Acidaminococcus fermentans DSM 20731: one gene and its partner. The protein of the gene in region 1 interacts with the protein of each later gene in a pairwise test. Links are inferred from orthologs where the notes say so. Each region holds a gene or a part of one and is shown in the gene's direction. Other genes may lie near its edges. The genes, in order: sfsA and ACFER_RS01210.

Region 1 (10,991 bases):
GTCCATGGGAGCCAGGGAGAGAAATGCATTGGCCACCACCGGCAGCAGGGCCGTCACCGTAAGCCCCACCGGCCGGGTGATCCACCAGAAGATCATCCACAGTGACACCCCGATGGCCCAGGCCCCGGATGCCCCGAACCCGTCAGCCAGCAGCCACCGGCACAGCAGCATCAGCCCGGGCCCCAGCCAGAGATAAATCCGTTTCTTCATACCCGTCACCCCTTTTGGTTGATAGGTTCATTATACCATGGTACAATGGAAACCAATCTACAATAAAGGAAGCTTTGAATCTATGACCATGAATCTTTCCCAGTGGGATGACAAAACTGAAATCACCGTGGAGGAACTGGCGGGTCTCTCCCCGGACCAGCGGTTCCTGGCGGACATCCGGGATCCGGCGGCCTTTGACCGGGGCACGGTGCCCGGCGCCATGAACCTGAACCCCCTGGCGCTCCAGGAAGGCAGCGTGGACCTGCCGGAAGACCGGCTCATCGTCCTGGTGTGCATGTGGGGGAAGATCAGCCTGGGCCTGGCCGCCAATCTCCGGGACCAGGGATACACCGCTGTTTCCCTGGCAGGGGGCTACTCCCTGTGGCTCCAAAAACGGCTGGAACGGGAAAACGCCCTGGCGGCGGAAGATTCCCAGCGGCTGAAACGGATCGAATCCTCCCTGCGCCGGAAATACAAACGGCGGATTTCCAGCAAATTCGTCCAGGCCATCTGTGATTACGCCATGATCCAGCCCGGGGACAAGATTGCCGTGTGCATTTCCGGAGGCAAGGATTCCATGCTTATGGCCAAGCTGTTCCAGGACCTGAAGCGCCACAACAAGATTCCCTTCGACCTGGTGTTCCTGTGCATGGATCCGGGGTACAATGCCATGAACCGGAAGATCATCGAGGAAAACGCCAAACTGCTCCAGGTGCCCCTCACCTTCTTTTCCACGGAAATCTTCGAAGCGGTGTTCCATGTGGAGGATTCCCCCTGCTACCTGTGCGCCAAGATGCGCCGGGGGTATCTGTACCGGAAAGCCCGGGAACTGGGCTGCAACAAGATCGCCCTGGGCCACCATTTCGACGACGTAATCGAGACCAATCTCATGAGCATGCTCTATTCCGGCGCCATCCGCACCATGCTCCCCCGGCTGAAAAGCACCAGCTGCCCGGGGATGGAGCTGATCCGGCCCCTGTACTACGTCCGGGAGGAGGACATCAAGAGCTGGCGGGACGAAAACGGCCTGTATTTCATCCAGTGCGCCTGCAAGTTCACGGAAACCTGCTCCACCTGCCACACCGACGGGACCACCGATTCCAAGAGGCTGGAAGTGAAGAAGCTGATCGCCGCCCTGGCGGAAAAGAATCCCCAGGTCCCGGCCAACATCTTCCACAGCCTGGAAAACATCAACCTGGACACGGTATTGAAATACAAGCAGAACGGAAAGGAACATTCTTTTCTGGAGGAAATGTGAAAAAGAGGGGTGTGAAAAAATGATTTCTCATTTTTTCACACCCCCTTCTGTTTCATTTCTCCTCCCACACCTTCACCTTCACCCGGATCTCCTGATCCGCGCTTCCGTAGAAGATGCCGCTGTTCATGGGACAGTCCCGTACGTCCCGGCCCACGGCGATGCGGATGTGCTTTTCCCCGGAGCAGGATGGCGTTGTCGTAGGCCCGGTTCAGGGTGCTTCAGCAGTTCCAGTTCTGCCGGAATGCCCATGATCAGTCCCCTCCTGAATATTGTGCTGGATATCAGAGCGTAAAGTCTGCGCGCCGTCTTTTCTCTGATGGAATCAGAGTACAGCGGAATTTTCTTGTTCGCAGAAACAATTTACTTTATCTTATTATTACTTTCATTTTCTGTATCATATATACCTTGATTGAAAGTTTATTGTCTTTTTATCATATTTGTCCGTATAGACAGCGGACGGACAGGGTTTTGGTTTCTGCCCCTTCCCACCCGGTTTCAGATACGGTATACTAAAGAGAAGAACAAGGAAGGATACCAATCGTATGGAAATTTTGTTTTTGGGTACAGGCCATGCCATCTCCACCCGGTGCTACAACACCTGCTATGTGCTGCGCCAGAATGAACGCTACCTGCTGGTGGACGGGGGCGGGGGCAACGGGATCCTGCGCCAGCTGAAGCGGGCCCGGCTGCCCTGGCAGAAAATCAAGGATATTTTCGTCACCCACCGGCATATGGACCATGTGCTGGGGATCTTCTGGGTGATCCGGATGATTGTGAAGGCCATGAAACGGGGCACCTATGTGGGAGAAGCCCGGATCTACGGCCACGATGAGGTGATCACCCTGCTCCGTTCCACCGCCCGGCTGCTGCTGGACCCGGGGGACCTGAAGTTCCTGGATACCCGGCTCCATTTCATCACCGTGGAAGACGGGGAAACCCGGAAGATCCGGGGCTGGGACGTGACCTTTTTCGACATCCATTCCACCAAGGCCAAACAGTACGGCTACATATTGGAAAGCAACGGCCACAAACTGGGCTGCTGCGGCGACGAACCCATGAACGACCACAATTTTACCCGGCTTTCCGGCAGCCAGTGGCTCCTCCACGAAGCCTTCTGCCTGTACCGGGAACGGGACCGGTTCCGGCCCTATGAAAAGCACCATTCCACCGTGCGGGAAGCCTGCGAAAACGGCGACCGGCTCCAGGTGCCCAACCTGATCCTCTACCACACCGAGGACACCCACCTGGCCCAGCGGAAGGAACTGTACACCGCCGAAGGCAAGGAATACTACCAGGGGAATCTGCTGATTCCCGACGACCTGGAACGGGTGCAGCTGTGGTGAGGAACTGAATGCCCGAAGGGCTGTCCGTCTCCTGAAAGGGACGGGGGACCAGCCAAGGGCTGGTGGTGGGGGTTCGCCAGAGGCCTGGTACATTCTTTGGAAGATATAAGGAGGCATTCTCATGGAACACAACAGAAAACACTCCCTGCGGTCCAAGGGCCAGGATATCATCGAATACGCCCTGATGCTGGCCATTGTGGTGGGCATCGGCTTCCTGATCTACAACCAGAGCAACATGGCCGATAAGATCAACGCTGTGTTCGGGAATGCCAACAACCTGTTGGCCACCGTGGAAAAAGAAAGCGATCCGGCTGTCCTCCACGACCGGAATTATGCGGACGCCATGGCGAAAATGCTGAAGGATGCCATTGCCAAGGGGACGGTACAGCTTTCTGACGGAGCCACCGTAGGCATCTATGCCCAGAATGCCCCCAACGGCAAAGCGGACAAGTACAATATCAACGGTCTGAAAACGGGAAATGTGACCGTCAACGGAAAAGATTACATGGCCAACGGGGCCTTTTACGGCTTGTGGAAAGCGGTGGACGACAGCCAATCCTACACCGGTGCCTCCGTGGCCCAGAAAGACAAAGACTGGTATGGCGTGGAAATCACGAACAATGGCAGCGGCAATTATACGGTTAAATACAGAGATGGCAGCGGCTACAGCAATGCCAGCAAAGATGGGTTCCGGCCTTCCGACAGCAACAACTACAAGACGGAAACCTGGAATCCCTGAGGAAAGGACCTGACTTTTCATGCACTACCCCAACATCACTTCCGGTACCTTCCGTTCCCGGCCCAACCGGTTCATCGCCCAGGTGGAAATCAATGGTAAGGAAGAAACCTGCCATGTGAAGAACACCGGACGCTGCCGGGAACTGCTGGTCCCAGGGGCCAGGGTGTACCTCACCGCCAGTGACAATCCCAAACGGAAGACCCGATACGACCTGGTGGCGGTGGAAAAAGGCCCCCGGCTCATCAATATGGATTCCCAGGCCCCCAACAAGGTGGTCCAGGAATGGCTGGAACAGGGAGGCCTCCCCGGCCTTACCAGAATCCAGCCGGAATTCCGGTACGACCAGTCCCGGTTCGACTTCTACCTGGAACAGGGGGACAGGAAATCCTTCCTGGAAGTGAAGGGCGTCACCCTGGAAGAAGACGGGGTGGTCCGTTTTCCCGATGCCCCCACCGCCCGGGGAGCCAAACACCTCCATGAACTGATCCGGGCCGCCAAAGAAGGGTACGGAGCCTGGGTGTTCCTGGTAATCCAGATGGAAAACGTGGACCATTTCGAACCCAACTGGCGCACCGACCCGGATTTCGGCCAGGCCCTCCTGGACGCCAGAAGCCAGGGGGTCACCCTCCTGGCCTGTGACTGCAAAGTGACCCCGGAAACCCTGGAAATCGGGAAGCGGGTGGAGATTGTGTTATAAAAATCGTTCCCGTAGGGGTGGCAGGCCCGGCCGCCCGCCAAAGCAGCAGTTGACTATGTGTTTTGCGGGGCGCCGGGCCTGCGCCCCCTACGGTTTATGCTGTTCAAAATCAATTTGCAAAATTGATTTCCAGCGGCCGTTGACAGATGACCGCTGACAAAAATACGGGGTACTGCACAAAACGTGCAGTACCCCGTATTTTTTATTTCTGTCCGATCGCCCGGTTGATGGCATTGATAATGCCCAAGAGGGAGGCGGTGTTGATGTTGGGATGGATGCCCACACCGAAGATGTGGCCTCCGTCCGGTTTCTTCAGTTCGATGTAGGAAATGGCCTTGGAATTGGAGCCCTGGCTGATGGCGTGTTCGTGGTAGTTGATGAACTCGAACCCGTCCACCCCGATCTTGTTCAGGGCATTGAAGAAGGCATCGATGGGCCCATTCCCGTTGCCGGAAATGTGCATTTCCGTGCCGTCGGCCTTGATGTCCCCTTCAAAGATGGTGCTGGTGTCCTCATCCCCTTCGTGGTTGTCGTACACCTTGTGGGCCCCCAGTTCATACTTGCCCCGGTAGTCCACATATTTTTTGTTGAACAGTTCCACGATCTGGCTGGCGGACAGTTCGTCCCCGTATTCGTCGGCGGCTTCCTTCACCATATGGCCGAATTCCGGATGCATTTCCTTGGGCAGGTAATACCCCACCGCCTGCTGCATCACAAAGGCAGCGCCGCCCTTGCCGGACTGGCTGTTGATCCGGATCACCGGTTCATATTCCCGGTGGATATCCGCCGGGTTGATGGGCAGATAGGGCACTTCCCAATAGCGGCTGTTGGTATCGGCCATGTACTTGAAGCCCTTCCGGATGGCATCCTGGTGGGACCCGGAAAAAGCGGTGAAGACCAGTTCCCCGGCGTAAGGATGGCGGGGTTCCACCTTCATCTTGGTGACGCTTTCGCAGATCCGTTTGATCCGGTTGATGTGGGAGAAATCCAGCTGGGGATCGATGTTGTGGGTGTACATATTGAGGGCCAGGGTGACGATGTCCACATTCCCGGTCCGTTCCCCGTTGCCGAACAGGGTCCCTTCCACCCGGTCGGCTCCGGCCATCAGGGCCAGTTCCGTGGCGGCCACCCCTTCACCCCGGTCATTGTGGGGGTGCAGGCTGATGATGGCCCGGTCCCGGTCCTTCAGATTCCGGATGAAGTATTCGATCTGGTCCGCATAGGTGTTGGGGGTGGACATTTCCACCGTGGAAGGCAGGTTGATGATCACCGGTTTTTCCTTGGTGGCACCCAGGGTGTCCAGCACCGCTTCACAGATTTCCACTGCATAGTCGGTTTCCGTGCCGGTGAAGCTTTCGGGAGAATATTCGTACCGGATGTTCATGCCGCTTTTGGCGATTTCTTTTTCCGTCAGTTCCCGGATCAGTTTGGCCCCGTCCACGGCAATCTTGGTGATCCCTTCCATGTCCTTCCGGAACACGATTTTCCGCTGGAGGGTGGAAGTGGAATTGTAGAAGTGGATGATCACGTTCTTTGCACCCTTCACCGCTTCAAAGGTCTTCTTGATCAGTTCCGGACGGGCCTGAACCAGCACCTGGATGGTCACGTCATCGGGGATGTAGTTGTCCTCAATCAGGGTCCGGAGGATTTCATATTCCGTTTCAGAAGCGGAGGGGAATCCCACTTCGATTTCCTTGAAGCCGATCTTCACCAGGGTAGTGAACAGCAGCAGCTTTTCTTCCAGCTGCATGGGGGTCACCAGGGCCTGGTTCCCGTCCCGCAGGTCTACGCTGCACCAGACGGGGGGCTTGGTAATGGTCTTGTCCGGCCAGGTACGGTCCGGCAGGCTGACTCCCTGGAAGGGAATGTACTTTTTAATGGGCTTATGCATCATGAATTCCTCCTTGTTTTTGCGAGGCGGGTATAAAAAATCCCCGCCCCCTGTTGTGCTCTAGGGGCGAGGCAAACAATTCCACGCTGTACCACCCTGATTCAGCCAGTCAAAAGACCGGCCCTTTCACCTCTTACCGCAACGGTATAAGGCTAAGGTCTGTAACGGGACCTCCCGTTCCGGACTACCTGTCACCCGGACGACTCTGGAACCAGTTATCATTCAGAAACGGATTATCGACTCCCAGCAGCTGTCGACTCTCTGTGAACCCATTTTCTGATCTTCTTTCCTTCACAGTCATTGTTGGTTACATTTTTGAACTTGATGGTGCTTATTATAGAGTGTTTTATAACGGCTGTCAACAAGTTTTGGGAAAAATGTTTAAAAAAATATGGAGGGGTGAAAAGATTCACCCCTCCGGTCGCGAGTCGCGACCAGGCTCCCTTTCCATCAATGATGGAACAGCCGTACGCCGGTCATGGCCATGGCGATGTTGTATTTGTCGCAGGTTTCGATCACATTGTCGTCCCGGATGCTGCCGCCGGTCTGGGCAATGTATTCCACCCCGCTCCGGTGGGCCCGTTCAATGTTGTCCCCGAAGGGGAAGAAGGCATCGGATCCCAGGGCTACGCCGGTGTTTTTGGCGATCCAGGCTTTCCGTTCTTCCCGGGTCATGGGTTCCGGTTTTTCCGTGAAGAAGTTTTCCCATACGCCGTCCGCCAGCACATCTTCCCAGTCGTCGGAGGTGTACACATCGATGGTGTTGTCCCGGTCCGGTTTCCGGATATCCGCCTTGAAGGGCAGGTTCAGCACCTTGGGGCACTGGCGCAGCCACCATTTGTCCGCCTTGTCCCCGGCCAGACGGGTGCAGTGGATCCGGGACTGCTGGCCGGCGCCCACACCGATGGTCTGGCCGTCCTTCACATAGCACACGGAGTTGGACTGGGTGTATTTCAGGGTGATCATGGCGATCAGCAGATCCCGCCGGGCATTTTCCGGGATTTCCTTGTTCTTCGTGGGACGGTTCTGGAGCAGTTCTTCCGTAATGTGGTCGTTGTTCCGTTTCTGTTCGAAGGTGATGCCGAATACCTGCTTGGTTTCCAGTTCTTCCGGTTCGTAGGCCGGGTCGATCTGGATCACATTGTATTTGCCCTTTTTCTTGGCGGACAGGATTTCCAGGGCTTCCGGTTCATACCCGGGAGCAATGACCCCGTCGGAAACTTCATGCTGGAGCACCAGGGCCGTGGCTTTGTCGCACACGTCGGACAGGGCCACGAAATCCCCGAAGGAGCTCATCCGGTCCGCACCCCGGGCCCGGGCATAGGCGCAGGCCAGCGGAGACAGTTCCATGCCTTCCACACTATAGATCTTCTTCAGGGTATCCGTCAGAGGCAGGCCCACGGCAGCCCCGGCCGGGCTTACATGCTTGAAGGAAGCGGCAGCCGGCAGTCCGGTGGCTCTCCGGAGTTCCCGCACCAGCTGCCAGCTGTTGAAGGCATCCAGGAAGTTGATGTATCCGGGTCTGCCGTTGAGCACCGTAATGGGCAGGTCCGCCCCGCTCTCCATAAAGATCCGGGCCGGGATCTGGTTGGGATTGCAGCCATACTTCAGTTTCAGTTCTTTCATGAAAGATTCCTCCTTAGGGTCAAAAGAAAAACCGACCCCGGGCCACAGCAGGTGCCCAGACGGTCGGCGTTCTACGACCATGCTCCCTGTGGGTAAACCCACTTCCGTCAGTCACATGATCTGTCGGTCTCATTATAGCATTGTCAGCCGTCCACGGTCAACTGTCAGACCTTTTTTATTCCCGTCCCATCGAAGGGCGGGATGAACTGGCTGTCGGCGGAACCGGCCTCCTGGACGAAGCCATCCTCGATGGGGCTCTGGAACAGGTAGTCTTCCACTTCCTGGTACTCCTCTTCTGCCAGGGGACGGCCGATTTCCGGATACTTTCCCTCTTTGGCCTGCCCGCAGGGCACATACTGGCGCATCAGGCTGAACAGCACCTGGCCGGGGGCGAAATTCTCCGCCACCCAGTCGATGATCCGCTTGCTGTCCTCCGTCATGCCCGGCAGGATCATGTGCCGGATGATCACCCCTTTTTTCAGCAGGCCGGTTGTTTCATCCATTTCGTAGGGACCGGTCTGCCGGAACATTTCCCGGATGGCGGCGGTGGCCACGGCAAAATAATTCCGGGCGTGGCTGTACCGCCAGGCAGCTTCTTCGCTGACGTATTTCAGGTCCGGCAGGTAGATCTGGACCTTCCCTTCCAGCTGCCAGAGGGTCTCCACCTTTTCGTAGCCCCCGCAGTTGTACACCACCGGCACCGGCAGTTTGGGCTCCAGGGATTCCAGGATGGTGGGCAGGAAATGGGTGGGCGTCACCAGGTTGATGTTGTGGGCCCCCCGGGCGATCAGGTCCCGGTAGATCCGGCGCAGATCATCAGCGGTCACTTCCCAGCCCTTTCCTCCGCTGCTGATCTCGCTGTTCTGGCAGAACACGCACTGGAGAGTGCAGCCGGAAAAGAACACGGTGCCGCTGCCCCCGGAAGTGCCGCTGATGCAGGGTTCCTCCCACAGATGGAGAGCCGCCCGGGCCGCCCGGGGCCGCCAGGGCATCCGGCACCACCCCAGGGTGCCCGGGGCCCCGGCGGTTTCCTGCCGGTCCACCCTACATTCATGGGGACAAAGAGTACATTGGGTCATAATGGGTTCCTTTCATAAAAGAGGAGCTGCTTATGCAGCAGCTCCTTTATTTCTCAGTATTTATACCCCCAGGAATACCGTCCCCGGTAATTGTAGGGATAAATGGTAATGTCATAATGGGCATTGTCCAGCTCGTGGGTGATCTGGTGCTTGAAGGGCGCCAGGGCCAGATGGAGCACCTTGAAGGGCTTGGACCCCCACATGGCTCCCTCATCGGAAATGTCCACTTTATAGCCGTTTTCGTGGGAATAGGTGCCGGACGCATGATACCCCCGCTCTGCCCCGCCAGTGATCACGAAGGTGACCCCGTTTCTCCGGGCCAGGTCATTCAGGTGGTCCAGGAAGGCCACCGTGGAGGCTTTGAAATGGGCCGTATCCGTGGTGCTGTTGCTCCGCCAGGGCGTATCCATCCCTTCGGTGCTGCTCCACTTCCGCAGGTTGCTCTTGCCGAAATCCCGCCGCCATGCATAGGCCTTTTTGGTGGAAATGGGGGTATAAGACAGGGCTTTTCCCCGGTTCTGCAGGGTGGAAACCCGGTACCCGGCGCTTTTTACAGAAGCCGCAGAAGACGTACGGGTGCCATAGTTAAAGGGTACGGCACGGCGCGCCATTCCGGCAGCAGAAGCAGAAACGGAAACCGTCAGCGAAGAAAAAAGCACGGCAGTGAGTACGACTCTATTCATGCGATTTTGCACATCTCCCAACGTTAAGATTTAAGGTATAAGAAATCCCTTTTATTATACCCAAATTTGACAGAAATTTCAAGAGCCCATTCCCTACCGCTGCGCCAGCAGCACGGCGGCAAACACCAGCCCGCAACCGATGATTTCCCGCAAGGTCATCACTTCTCCCAGGAACAGCCACCCGGCCAGCACCGCAAACACCGATTCCAGGCTCATAATCAGGGTGGCGGTGGTGGGGTCGGTGTACTTCTGCCCCACGATCTGGAGGGTATAGGCCACCCCGCTGGAAAGCCCCGCCGTATACAGCAGGGGCCACCGGGCCGCCCACAGGGCAGGGCCCAGACCGGCGGCGGGCAGGGTTTCCCACACCAGGGCTCCCAGGAGGGACACCAGGAAGGTCATGGCGAACTGGATCCAGGCCACCCGCACCCCGCTGGCCCCTTTCAGCAGGAAATGGTCCACACACAGGATGTGGAGGGCAAAGAACACCGCACACAGGAACACCAGGAAATCCCCGAAGGATATGGTGAAATCCCCGGTGACGCAGAGCAGGTAGAACCCTACCAGGGCCATGGGTACGCACAGCAGCAGGATTTTCCGCACCGTCCGCCCCAGGAACCGGCCCAGGATGGGCACCAGGATGATGTACAGGGCGGTGATGAAACCAGCCTTTCCGGCGGTGGTCTGGGCAATCCCCACCTGCTGGAGGTTGCTGGCCACCCCCATGATGACCCCGCAGCACAGCCCCGCCTTCACCGTCACGGCATCGGGCCGCAGCCGCTGCCACAGACTCCCCTGGCGGACGCCCCCGAAGGCCAGCACCACCGGTACCAGCACCCCGGTAGCCAAAAGGTTCCGGGCCGCGTTGAAGGTAAAGGGCCCCACATAATCCATGCCCACGCTCTGGGCCACAAAAGCGCTGCCCCAGATCAGGGCCGTCAGCAGCAGCAGCAGATTTCCTTTCATTTGATCCATGGTATTCCCCTTTTCACACATTGTAAGAATAAGGATACCATAAAAAAGGAGCTGTTGCACGTGCAGCAGCTCCTTTTTTGTTGCTTATTTAATGAACCGGACGTTGGGGATGATTTCCTCGTATACTTCTTCGGCCCGTTTCTTGTAGGTCTTCTTGTTTTCTTCGAACAGGTTGCCGCCTTTGGTGTCCACGGCCACGATCAGGGGCCCCAGTTCTTCCACTTCGCTGGTCCACAGGGTTTCCGGCATTCCCAGATCCTTCCACTGGGCATCGATGATCTTCTTGAAATGCACCGCGGAAACCACTGCACAGCCGGCAGGGAACACGCAGAAGATGGTCTTGTATTTCTGGCAGGCATCCATGGTATCCTGGCCCATGCCGCCCTTGCCCACGATCAGCTTCACGCCGGTCTGGGGAATGAAATCCTTTTCGAATTTTTCCATCCGCATGGACGTGGTGGGTCCGATGGAAACCATTTCATAGGCGTTT
Region 2 (11,199 bases), 1.2 Mb from region 1 along the record:
CTTTGCGGAAAAAGGTGAACCGGGGACCAAGGGCTGGCTCCGGCTGGAACTGAAGATGCTGGCGGACGTGGGCATGGTAGGCTATCCCAGTGTAGGGAAATCCTCCATTGTGGCCCGGGTGTCCGCGGCCCGTCCGGAAGTGGCGGCCTATCATTTCACCACCCTGACTCCTGTGCTGGGGGTGGTCCGGCTGGATGCGGAAACCAGCTTCGTACTGGCGGATCTGCCGGGGCTCATTGAAGGGGCCTCCCAGGGAGTGGGTCTGGGCCATGATTTCCTCCGGCACATCGAACGGACCCGGGTGATCCTCCATGTGGTGGATGTGAGCGGCTGCGAAGGCCGGGATCCGGTGGAGGACTTCAAGAAGATCAACGAAGAGCTGGTGCTCTACAGCGAAAAGCTGGCCAAACGGCCCATGCTGGTGGTGGCCAACAAAATGGACCTGCCCGATGCGGAAGAAAACTACAAAAAGCTGGAAGCCTATGTGACGGCCCAGGGGTATCCCATCATGAAAGCCTCCGCCGCCACCAGCCAGGGACTCCGGGAAATCATGTGGAAGGCCTATGAGATGCTCCAGAAGGCTCCGGCGGAAGAGGAAATCATCGACATCGGCAAAGTGGACGAAGCGGATCCGGATTCCTTCACCATCCTGCGGGATACGGAAGATGCGGATTTTGAAGTAAAAGGAAAGAATATCGAACGGCTGGTGGCCATGACCAATTTCGACAATGAGGAAGCGGTGTACCGGTTCCAGCTGATCTGGCGGCGGCTGGGCATTGAAAAGGCCCTGAAGGAAAAGGGCATCCAGGAAGGCCAGTCGGTGAAAATCGGGGATATGGTCTTCGATTATCAGGAACAGTAAAAAAATCCCGGAACACAGGGAAAAGCAGGTTCATCCAATATGCACAGAGGGGTTGATGCCATGGATCGCAGTAAAATTGCGGAAGTCAAACGCGTGGTGGTAAAAGTCGGGACCAGTACCATTACCTATCCCAACGGAAAGATCAACTATGAAAAGATCGAGAAACTGGCCCGGATCATGACGGACCTCCAGAACCAGGGGAAGGAAATGATCCTGGTGTCGTCCGGGGCCGGGGCTGCCGGGGTGGGCCGGATGGGCCTGGAGGCCAAGCCGGCCTCCATCCCGGGGAAACAGGCCTGTGCCGCCGTGGGCCAGGGCATCCTGATGCATATCTATGAACGGCTTTTCGGGGAATACGGCCAGGTGGTGGCCCAGGTGCTGCTGACCAAGTCGGATATGGTGAACCGGCACAGCTATGCCAATGCCCGGAATGCTCTCCAGGAAATGATTTCCTGGGGGGTGATCCCCATCATCAATGAAAATGATGTGGTGGCCATCGACGAGTTCAAAATCGGGGACAACGACAACCTGTCCGCCCTGGTGGCCAGCCTGGCGGATGCGGATCTGGACATCCTGCTGTCGGACATCGACGGGCTGTATACCGCCAATCCCAAGACCCATCCGGAGGCCAGGCTGGTTTCCGTGGTGGAGGAAGTGACCCCGGAAATCGAAGCCACCGCCGGAGGCGCCGGTTCCAAGAACGCCACCGGGGGCATGCTTACCAAGCTCCAGGCGGCCAAGAACGCCATGAGTGCCGGCATTGCCCTGATCATTGCCAATGGGGAAGATCTGGAGATCCTCCGGAAGATCATGAGGGGCGAACCTGTGGGGACCCTGTTCGTACCCCGGGAAAGCCATCTCCGGTTCCGGAACCAGTGGCTGGCCTTCGGGTCCAGGATCAGCGGCAAAGTCATTGTGGATGAGGGACTGGCCAAAGCCCTGCGTCAGAAAGGGGGCTGCAGCATCCTGCCGGTGGGCATCACCGGGGTGGAAGGCAGCTTCGAAAGCGGGGACACGGTGAGCGTCCTGGATCAGGAGGGCCATGAACTGGCCCGGGGCATGACCAATTACAATGCGGAAGACCTGGACCTGATCAAAGGCTGCCGGACCAGCCAGATCGAAGAAAAAATCGGCTACAAACATTACGATGAAGCCATCCACCGGGACAACCTGGTGGTACTGTAAGGGGGCAGAAACCATGTACGAAGTGGGAATGGTACGGACCCAGGGGGAAGCGGCAAAACAGGCTTCCCTGGAATTGGGCATCCTGAATACCCGTGTGAAGAATGACATCCTGGAAAGCATGGCAGAGGGGCTGCTGGCAGAAGAAAAAAACATCCTGGAAGCCAATGCCGTGGATATGGAAGAAGGCCGGAAGGGAGGGCTGCGGGATTCCCTCCTGGACCGGCTGCTGCTTACCCATGACCGGCTGGCCCAGATGGCCGAGGGCATCCGTCAGGTGGCCGGGCTCCCGGATCCGGTGGGACGGATCCTCAGCGGGAGCACCCTGGCCAACGGGCTGACCATCACCAAGGTGTCCGTGCCCCTGGGGGTCATCGGGATCATCTATGAAGCCCGGCCCAATGTAACCGCCGACGCCATCGCCCTGTGCGTGAAAAGCGGCAATGCCGTGATCCTGAAGGGGGGCAGGGAAGCCCTCCATTCCAACAAAGCAGTCAGCGATGTGCTGATTGCCTACGGGGAAAAGGCCGGGCTGCCCAAAGGGGCGGTCCAGTTCGTCAATGTGCCGGACCGGGCTGCGGTGGATGAACTGATCCATCTGGAAGGCCTGGTGGATGTGGTGATCCCCCGGGGCGGGGCCGGACTGATCAAGAATGTGGTCCACAACGCTTCCGTGCCGGTGATCGAAACGGGAGCCGGAGTGTGTCACACCTATGTGGATGCTTATGCCAATGTGCCCATGGCAGTGGAAATCGCCATGAACGCCAAGGTGAACCGGCCTTCCACCTGCAATGCCATGGAAACCCTGCTGGTCCACAAGGACATTGCGGACGCCTTCCTGCCGGCCATGCTGGAAGCCTACAAAAAGGCCCATGTGACCGTGCTGGGGGATGCCCGGACCCAGGGCTACAGCGGGGATGTGCAGCCTGCCACGGAAGAGGACTGGGCCACGGAATACGGGGATCTGCGGCTTTCCGTGAAAGTGGTGGACAGTCTGGAAGAAGCGGTGGCCCATATCCGCCGGTACAGCACCGGCCATTCGGAAGCCATTGTGACGGACGACTACGAAAATGCCCGGAAGTTCCAGCAGCTGGTGGATGCGGCGGCCGTCTATGTAAATGCCTCCACCCGGTTCACGGACGGGTTCGAATTCGGATTCGGGGCGGAAATCGGCATCAGCACCCAGAAACTCCATGCCAGAGGGCCCATGGGCCTGCCGGAACTGACCACCACCAAATACCTGGTGAACGGCAATGGCCAGGTGCGGAAGTGACAGGGCAGGGACTTTCTGAATGGTACGAATACTGAGTTGTTTCAAAACCATTCATGGGGGCTTCATAAATCTTTTTTACAATAACCGTAGATATAAGAGAATGAGGGAGCGGATGTATGGAGAGCCATTCTCTGTACATCCGTATTTTTTCCTGCGGAGGCAGGAAAATTGATGGAGGGAAGACAGCGTGAACATCGTGCAGAAGCATAAAGTGCTGCTGATTGTCCTGGCAATCCTGGTTGCCGGCGGGGCCGGCGGCTACAAATACTACCAGGTGAAAAAGACCCAGGAAGCCGTGGCGGCCACCCGGACCGACGCCGTCCAGCGGGGGGATCTGCGGAAGACCATTTCCGCCACCGGGGCCCTGAAAGCCCTGGACAATGTGGACATCAACTCCAAGATCACCGGCCGTATCGTCCAGGTCTATGTAACGGAAAACCAGCATGTGACCGCGGGACAGGCTCTGGTGAAACTGGATGATACCTCCCTGAAGGCCACCCAGGAAATGAAGCGGGCGGCCCTGGTGGATAAACAGGCCACCTATGAGCGGGACCAGGCCCTGCTGGAGCAGGGGGCCATCGCCCAGAGCGTATTCGATACCGCAGAGGCCAATTACCGGGTGGCCAAGGCGGAATACGAACAGGCCACGTCCAACGTAAACGATACGGTGATCAGCACACCCATCGACGGCTATGTGATCGGCAAGCCCACCCCTGTGGGGCAAACCGTATCCTCCGGTATTTCCACGCCCCAGGTACTGATGAGCGTGGCCAACCTGGACAAGATGCAGATTTACCTGATGGTGGACGAATCGGATATCGGCCAGATCAAACAGGGCCAGACCGTGGAATTCACCGTGGATACCTATCCCAACGAAACCTTCAAGGGGACCATCAGTCTGATCGGCCGCAGCGCCACCACCACCAACAACGTGAACTACTACACCTGCTATGTGGATGTGGAAAACTCCGAAGGGAAACTGCTGCCCACCATGACCGCCCGGGCCAATGTGATCGTGGATGAAATCCAGGATGCCCTGACCGTATCCAACAAGTGTATCCATACGGAAAATGGCCAGAAATACGTACTGGTCTATGACAAGGAGAACAATACCTCCCGGAAAGTCCCTGTGAAAGTCCTGCTGACCGGGGAAGACCGGGTGGCGGTCCAGGGGGATCTCCAGCCCGGGGACGAACTGGTGGTAAAGACCGCCAAGGCCACCGGCAGCACCAACAGACGGATGGGGCCTCCGATCTAAGGACAGGAGGAACCAGGCCATGAACGTCATTGAACTGAAAGACATTGTGAAAAGCTACCAGATGGGGGATACCATCGTCTATGCTCTGAACCATGTGACGGTGAATTTCGAAAAGGGCAAATTCACTTCCATTGTGGGGCCTTCCGGCAGCGGCAAATCCACCATGATGAATATCCTGGGCTGTCTGGACCGGCCCACCTCCGGGGAATATTATCTGGAAGGGAAGAACATCGCCAACTATACCGACGATGAACTGGCTCGGACCCGGAACCGGCGGATCGGCTTCGTGTTCCAGAGCTTCAACCTGCTGAGCCGGCTGACGGCGGTGGAAAACGTGGCCCTGCCCCTGATTTATGCGGGTGTGAACCTGGAAGAGCGGACCAGAAGGGCGGAACAGGCCCTGACCAATGTGGGGCTGGGGACCCGGATGTACCACAAACCCAATGAGATGTCCGGGGGCCAGCGGCAGCGGGTGGCCATTGCCCGGGCGCTCATCAACAATCCGGCCATCATCATGGCCGACGAACCCACCGGGAACCTGGACACCAAATCCACCCTGGAAATCATCGACATTTTCGAGAAGCTGAACCAGGAGGGGAAAACGGTGATCATGGTCACCCACGAACCGGAACTGGCGGCCATGACCCAGCGGATCCTGGTGATGCGGGACGGCCGGCTGACGGAAGAGAAAGAGGGAGGAGGTCAGGTGGTTGTTTAGAGAATGTGTAAAAATGGCCTTTGAAGGGATGCTGGCCAACAAGATCCGGACCTTCCTGACCATGCTGGGCATCATCATCGGGGTGGGCGCCGTGATCGCCATGGTGTCCCTGGGCCTGGGGATGCAGGAAAAAGTCAAGGAAAACATCACCAGCATGGGCAGCAACCTGCTGATTGTCATGAGCGGCGGCCGGACGGCCAACGGCCAGCGGATTGCCAGCGGCAGCGGGGCCAAGCTGACCTACGAGGACGCCAAGGCCATCGAAAAGAACGTGGACGGCATCAAATACGTGGCCCCCGGAGTCCAGAACAGTTACCAGCTGGTAGCCGGGAATCAGAACTGGACCTCCCAGGTCCAGGGGGTCACCCCCAACATCCTGTCCATCCGGAGCTATTCCATCGAACAGGGACGGATGTACAGCCAGCGGGACATGAACAGCCGGGAAAGAGTCTGTGTCATCGGGAAAACCGTGGCGGATACCCTGTTCCCGGACGGAAATGCCGTGGGACAGATCATGCGGATCAACAAGGCTCCCTTTACGGTGATCGGGGTGCTGGCCTCCAAGGGACAGTCCGCCATGGGCCAGGATCAGGATGACATTGTGTTTGTCCCCCTGACCACGGCCATGCAGCGGCTCATGGGGCTTACCTACATCCGGAACATCACCATCCAGTGTGAAAACGAAAATACCGTGTCCCAGGTCCAGTCCGATGTGGTGACACTGCTCCGGACCCGGCACAAGATCAAGACCGGGGCGGATGATGACTTTTCCGTCCGGGATCTGACGGAAATCATCAAGACGGCCCAGGAAACCACCGGATCCATCACCCTGCTGCTGGCCATTGTGGCCGGGATCAGTCTGCTGGTGGGGGGCATCGGCATCATGAACATCATGCTGGTATCCGTAACGGAACGAACAAGGGAAATCGGTATCCGGAAGGCCCTGGGGGCCACCTATCACGATATCCTGCTCCAGTTCCTGGTGGAATCCATGGTGATCGGGGTCACCGGGGGTACCACCGGGATGATCCTGGGGACGGTGATCTCCGTGATCGCCGCCAAGATCATTGGCTGGCCCATTGTGATTTCCATTGCGGCCACCATCATTTCCGTGGTGTTCTCCGTGGGCATCGGCCTGTTCTTCGGCCTGTATCCGGCCAAGAAAGCGGCGCTGCTGGATCCCATCGATGCCCTGCGTTATGAATAAGGCGGAAAAGCCCACTCTCCGGCAGAAATGGAGGGGGTTCGTGGAATTCCTCCACCGTCCCAAGACCCGGTTCGATATCCGGGACCGGGGCAGGGCCCTGGTCCTGTTCCTGCTGATCGTGGCAGGACTCATGTGGGTGGTGGAGAAGATAACGGGATAATGAAAGAGGGGGCTGTGAAAAAATGAGAAATCATTTTTTCACAGCCCCCCTTTTTCCTATTCCACCACAATATACAGCACCGGCGTCCCTTCCGGCAGGGTCAGTCCGCAACTTCCTTCCGGAGGCAGGACGTAGAGGGTATCCTGCTCCAGGGGCTTCCCGTCCAAAACAGCGCCTTTCAGCTGGGCATCCGTCAGGAAGGGCACGTAGACGAACCGCCGGGAAGCCGGCTGGAGGAGACGGCTTCCGGTGACTTTTTCACAGGTGCCGGTATGGCCTTTCCGGACCATCACATTGAAATCCACGGCTTTTCCCACGGAATGGGTGTGCCAGGCTCCGTCAAAAGAAGCCTGCTCCAGGGGCCCCAGGGTCACCTGCCGGTTCCCGTCTTCCGGGAAAGTCAGGGTGAACCCTCCCCGGAGGGGCAGGATGATCCGGTTGTAATCCGGCAGCAGGGTGAAATCCGATGCCTCCAGATCCACGGTGGCGGAACTGATCCGGATGAGGAAATCTCTCCGGGCATAGGCACTGCCGGGAGGATCAATGTAAAATTCAGTGGTGGTGCCTCCGGACCAGCGGGTGGTTACCGCCTGGCTCCGGGAGCGTTTCAGGATATCCATAGGATCACCTCATTTGCAAGAGTCTTTTCCAGTTTCATCCTAGGGAAGGAACGTCCAGAAAGTGTCAAAAAATAAAAATATCGGAAAAAATTGATTTCAGACGTTTTTTAGGCGAAGAATTCATACTATAATAGCAAACAGAGGCATTGGAAATGCCTTTCCGTTGTCAACAAACTACAAGTGACTGATGGAGGTGCCATTATGGCGAAAAAATTGGTTGAATTTGTTCCGAATTTCAGTGAAGGCCGGGATAAGGAAAAGGTTGAAAAGATCGTTGATGAAGCCCGCAAAATCAAAGGACTGAAGATCCTGGATTATTCCAGCGATGCCGACCACAACCGTTCTGTTGTAACCATCATCGGCTCTCCTGAAGCGGTTACCGAAGCAGCCATCAATATGGCGAAAGTCGCCATCCAGCTGATCGACATGCGGACCCACCATGGGGCTCATCCCCGGTTTGGTGCGGTGGACGTGGTTCCCTTCACTCCCGTTATGGGCGTGACAATGGACGAATGCGTGGCCATTGCCAATGCGGTGGGCAAGGCATACGGTGAAATGGGCATCCCCGTTTATCTGTATGAAGACGCCTGCACTAAGGAAGCCCGCCGGAACCTGGCTGCCGTGCGGAAAGGCCAGTACGAAGGTTTCTTTGAAAAGATCAAGGATCCGGAATGGAAACCGGATTACGGCCCTGCGGTCATGAATGAAAAATCCGGCTGCTCTGCCGTGGGCGCCCGGGTTCCCCTGGTGGCCTTCAACGTGAACCTGGACTGCAGCGACAAGGCTGTGGCCGATGCCATTGCCAAAAAGGTCCGGAACATCGGCGGCGGTCTCCACTATGTCAAGGCCATGGGCGTAAAACTGGAAGAACGGAACCAGGTACAGGTTTCCATGAACCTGGTGAACTACGAAAAATCCGCCGTGTACCAGGCTTTTGAAATGATCAAGATGGAAGCCCGCCGGTACGGCGTCAATGTAGTGGGCAGTGAAGTCATCGGGACCGTTCCCATGAAGGCTCTGCTGATGGCTGCGGAATACTATCTGCAGATCGAAAACTTCAATCTGGACGAAATCCTGGAAAAACGGCTGCTGGAACTGGAAGAATAAAAGTCGATCCACAGAGGAGGAAATTCGATGCTGAGCGATATCGAGATTGCACAAAAAAACGTCATGGAACCCATCAGCAAGATTGCTGACAAAGTGGGGATCCTACCGGAAGAACTGGAACAGTACGGCCATTACAAAGCCAAGATCTCTCTGGATGTGCTGAAACGTCTGGAAAAGAAACCCGATGGGAAACTGGTCCTGGTGACCGCCATCACTCCCACCCCTGCCGGGGAAGGGAAATCCACCACCAGCATCGGTCTGGCCCAGGCTCTGAACCGGGTGGGGAAAAAGGCTGTGGTGGCCCTCCGGGAACCCTCTCTGGGACCTGTGTTCGGGATCAAGGGCGGTGCTGCCGGCGGCGGCTATGCCCAGGTGGTACCCATGGATGACATCAACCTCCATTTCACCGGAGACATGCACGCCATTACGGCAGCCAACAACCTGCTGTCCGCCATGATCGACAACCACATCCATCACGGGAACGAACTGCGTCTGGATGCCCGGCAGATCACCTGGCGCCGGGTCATGGACATGAACGACCGTGCCCTGCGGAACGTGGTGGTGGGCCTGGGGGGCAAAGTCTGCGGCTTCCCCCGTCAGGACGCTTTCACCATTACCGTGGCTTCTGAAATCATGGCCATCCTGTGCCTGGCCAAGGATCTGGAAGACCTGAAGGCCCGGTTCGGCCGGATCGTCATCGGCTGTGACCTGGACGGGAATCCGGTCCATGTGCATCAGCTGGGCTGCGAAGGCGCCATGGCCATGCTGATGAAGGATGCCATCAAACCGAATCTGGTCCAGACCCTGGAACATACCCCGGCCATCATCCACGGCGGTCCGTTTGCCAACATCGCCCATGGATGCAACTCCCTGCTGGCCACCAAGATGGCCCTGAAACTGGGAGATATCGCCATTACGGAAGCCGGCTTCGGTGCGGACCTGGGGGCTGAAAAATTCATGGACATCAAATGCCATTACGGCAATCTGTATCCGGATGCCGTGGTGCTGGTGGCTACCATCCGTGCCCTGAAGATGCACGGCGGTGTGGCCAAAGCAGACCTGAGCCAGGAAAACGTCCAGGCAGTCAGCGACGGGTTCTCCAACCTGGCCAAACAGGTGGAAAACATGCGGACCTTCGGTCTGCCGGTACTGGTGGCCATCAACAAATTCGCCACGGATACCCCGGCTGAAATCGACATGCTGCTGCAGAAATGCGCCAGCTACGGTGTGGAAGTCAGCCTGAACGAATGCTGGGAAAAAGGCGGCGAAGGCGGCATCGACATGGCCAACAAACTGGTGGCCATGCTGGAAGAACAGAAACCCCAGAAAGTGGAACTGTACGATGTGAACGACACCATTCCCAACAAGCTGAAGGCTATTGTGACCAAGATCTACGGCGGCGACGGCGTAACCTTTACCCCCAACGCCAAGAAACAGATCAAACAGCTGGAAGACTGGGGTCTGGACAAACTGCCGGTCTGCGTGGCCAAGACCCAGTATTCCCTCAGCGACAACCCGGCTCTCCTGGGGGCGCCCAAGGGCTTCAAGATCAATGTCCAGGATGTGCGGGTTTCCAATGGGGCAGGGTTCATCGTCTGCCAGACCAGCAACATCATGGTGATGCCCGGTCTGCCCAAGAAACCGGCTGCTCTGAAGATGGATATCGACAACAACGGCAAGATTTACGGCCTGTTCTGAGCAGGGAGGAAAAGATCCAATGGAATTGCGCAAACTGACTGTGGAAGGATTCATCAATGAAACGGCGTCTTCTTCTCCGGCTCCCGGAGGGGGCAGCATCGCGGCCCTGAACGCATCTTCTTCCGCCGCCCTCATTGCCATGGTGGCCAACCTGACTCTGGGCAAGGAAAAATATGCGGCTGTGGAAGGAGACATGAAGGAAGTGGCTGCCAAAGCCACTGCCCTGAAGGATGATTTCCTGGCCCTCATCGATGAGGACAGCAATGCCTTCAATAAAATCATGGCTGCCTTTAAAATGCCCAAGGATACGGACGAGGCCAAAAAGGCCCGGAGTGCCGCCATCCAGGATGCCACCAAGGGCGCGGCCCTGGTTCCCTTCAAGGTGGGCCAGAAGGCCAACGAACTATTCGCTCTGGCGGAAACCGTCATCACCAAAGGCAATCAGAATGCCATCACTGATGGGGCAGTAGCCGCCATGAATGCGCGGGCTGCCGTACGGGGAGCCTTCCTCAATGTGAAGATCAACCTGGGGAGCATCAAGGATGCCCTGTTCGTGGAAGATCTGAAAAAGAGAATGGCGGAAATCGAAAAAGAGGTGGATGCCCGGGAAAAGGCACTGCTGGATCAGGTGAAGCTGTAAAAGAAGGGGCTGTGAAATAATAGCTCCATGAAAACGAAAGGGACTTTCGATTCTTGTGAATCGAAAGTCCTTTTTCGTGTTAGAATTTAACTGCTATGAAAAACCTAACTGTGTATTATGGTACTCCCAAACAGGGAATTTTACCAGCATTTTTTTCTGAGTGCCTGGATATCACAGATCCGGTTTTCACATTTGACAGATTTATGGAGGAAATCGATTTACGCAAATATCTGAGCAAACTTCCTGCTCATGAGTTGGGAAGAATCAGATATAATCCCATCAATATGTTGAAAACGGTTCTGTTCGGGTTTATGGATGAAGGATGCATCTCTCTCAGAAAGCTGGAAGACAATTGCAAAGTCAATATCCGCTATAAATACCTTATGGACGGTAAACACCCGTCCTATCGGACTTTCGGATATTTCATCAATACTGTCCTGATGAATCAAGCTGAATCGCTCTTTTATGAAATTA

The links.
Region 2: the proteins of sfsA (region 1) and ACFER_RS01210 interact in binary tests that used the Escherichia coli proteins (3 or more experiments, as listed by UniProt). The link is inferred for Acidaminococcus fermentans DSM 20731 from one-to-one orthologs.

The regions. Positions count from the first base shown.
Region 1 is NC_013740.1:1,480,935-1,491,925, forward strand. Bases 2,637-5,408 are described here. They hold sfsA (DNA/RNA nuclease SfsA), read left to right. Parts: upstream 2,637-3,569; coding sequence 3,570-4,247; downstream 4,248-5,408. Other genes in these bases: ACFER_RS06810 (MBL fold metallo-hydrolase), read left to right, coding at 2,637-2,811; ACFER_RS06815 (hypothetical protein), read left to right, coding at 2,933-3,550; leuA (2-isopropylmalate synthase), read right to left, coding at 4,450-5,408. In the rest of the region: ACFER_RS06800 (SLC13 family permease), read right to left, coding at 1-210; ACFER_RS06805 (PP-loop family protein), read left to right, coding at 293-1,468; more of ACFER_RS06810, read left to right, coding at 2,011-2,636; more of leuA, read right to left, coding at 5,409-6,141; ACFER_RS06830 (phosphoribosylaminoimidazolecarboxamide formyltransferase), read right to left, coding at 6,589-7,764; ACFER_RS06835 (radical SAM protein), read right to left, coding at 7,929-8,843; ACFER_RS06840 (hypothetical protein), read right to left, coding at 8,897-9,526; ACFER_RS06845 (DMT family transporter), read right to left, coding at 9,620-10,501; ttdB (L(+)-tartrate dehydratase subunit beta), read right to left, coding at 10,586-10,991. UniProt on the Escherichia coli protein: Binds to DNA non-specifically. Could be a regulatory factor involved in maltose metabolism.
Region 2 is NC_013740.1:275,305-286,503, forward strand. What follows is about bases 1,209-4,188. They hold ACFER_RS01210 (glutamate-5-semialdehyde dehydrogenase), read left to right. Parts: upstream 1,209-2,060; coding sequence 2,061-3,317; downstream 3,318-4,188. Other genes in these bases: proB (glutamate 5-kinase), read left to right, coding at 1,209-2,047; ACFER_RS01215 (efflux RND transporter periplasmic adaptor subunit), read left to right, coding at 3,505-4,188. Also shown: GTPase ObgE, read left to right, coding at 1-862; more of proB, read left to right, coding at 923-1,208; more of ACFER_RS01215, read left to right, coding at 4,189-4,575; ACFER_RS01220 (ABC transporter ATP-binding protein), read left to right, coding at 4,595-5,293; ACFER_RS01225 (ABC transporter permease), read left to right, coding at 5,286-6,500; ACFER_RS11495 (hypothetical protein), read left to right, coding at 6,493-6,660; ACFER_RS10745 (HutD family protein), read right to left, coding at 6,717-7,280; ftcD (glutamate formimidoyltransferase), read left to right, coding at 7,482-8,387; ACFER_RS01240 (formate--tetrahydrofolate ligase), read left to right, coding at 8,415-10,085; ACFER_RS01245 (cyclodeaminase/cyclohydrolase family protein), read left to right, coding at 10,105-10,725; ACFER_RS01250 (IS1182 family transposase), read left to right, coding at 10,821-11,199. UniProt on the Escherichia coli protein: Catalyzes the NADPH-dependent reduction of L-glutamate 5-phosphate into L-glutamate 5-semialdehyde and phosphate. The product spontaneously undergoes cyclization to form 1-pyrroline-5-carboxylate.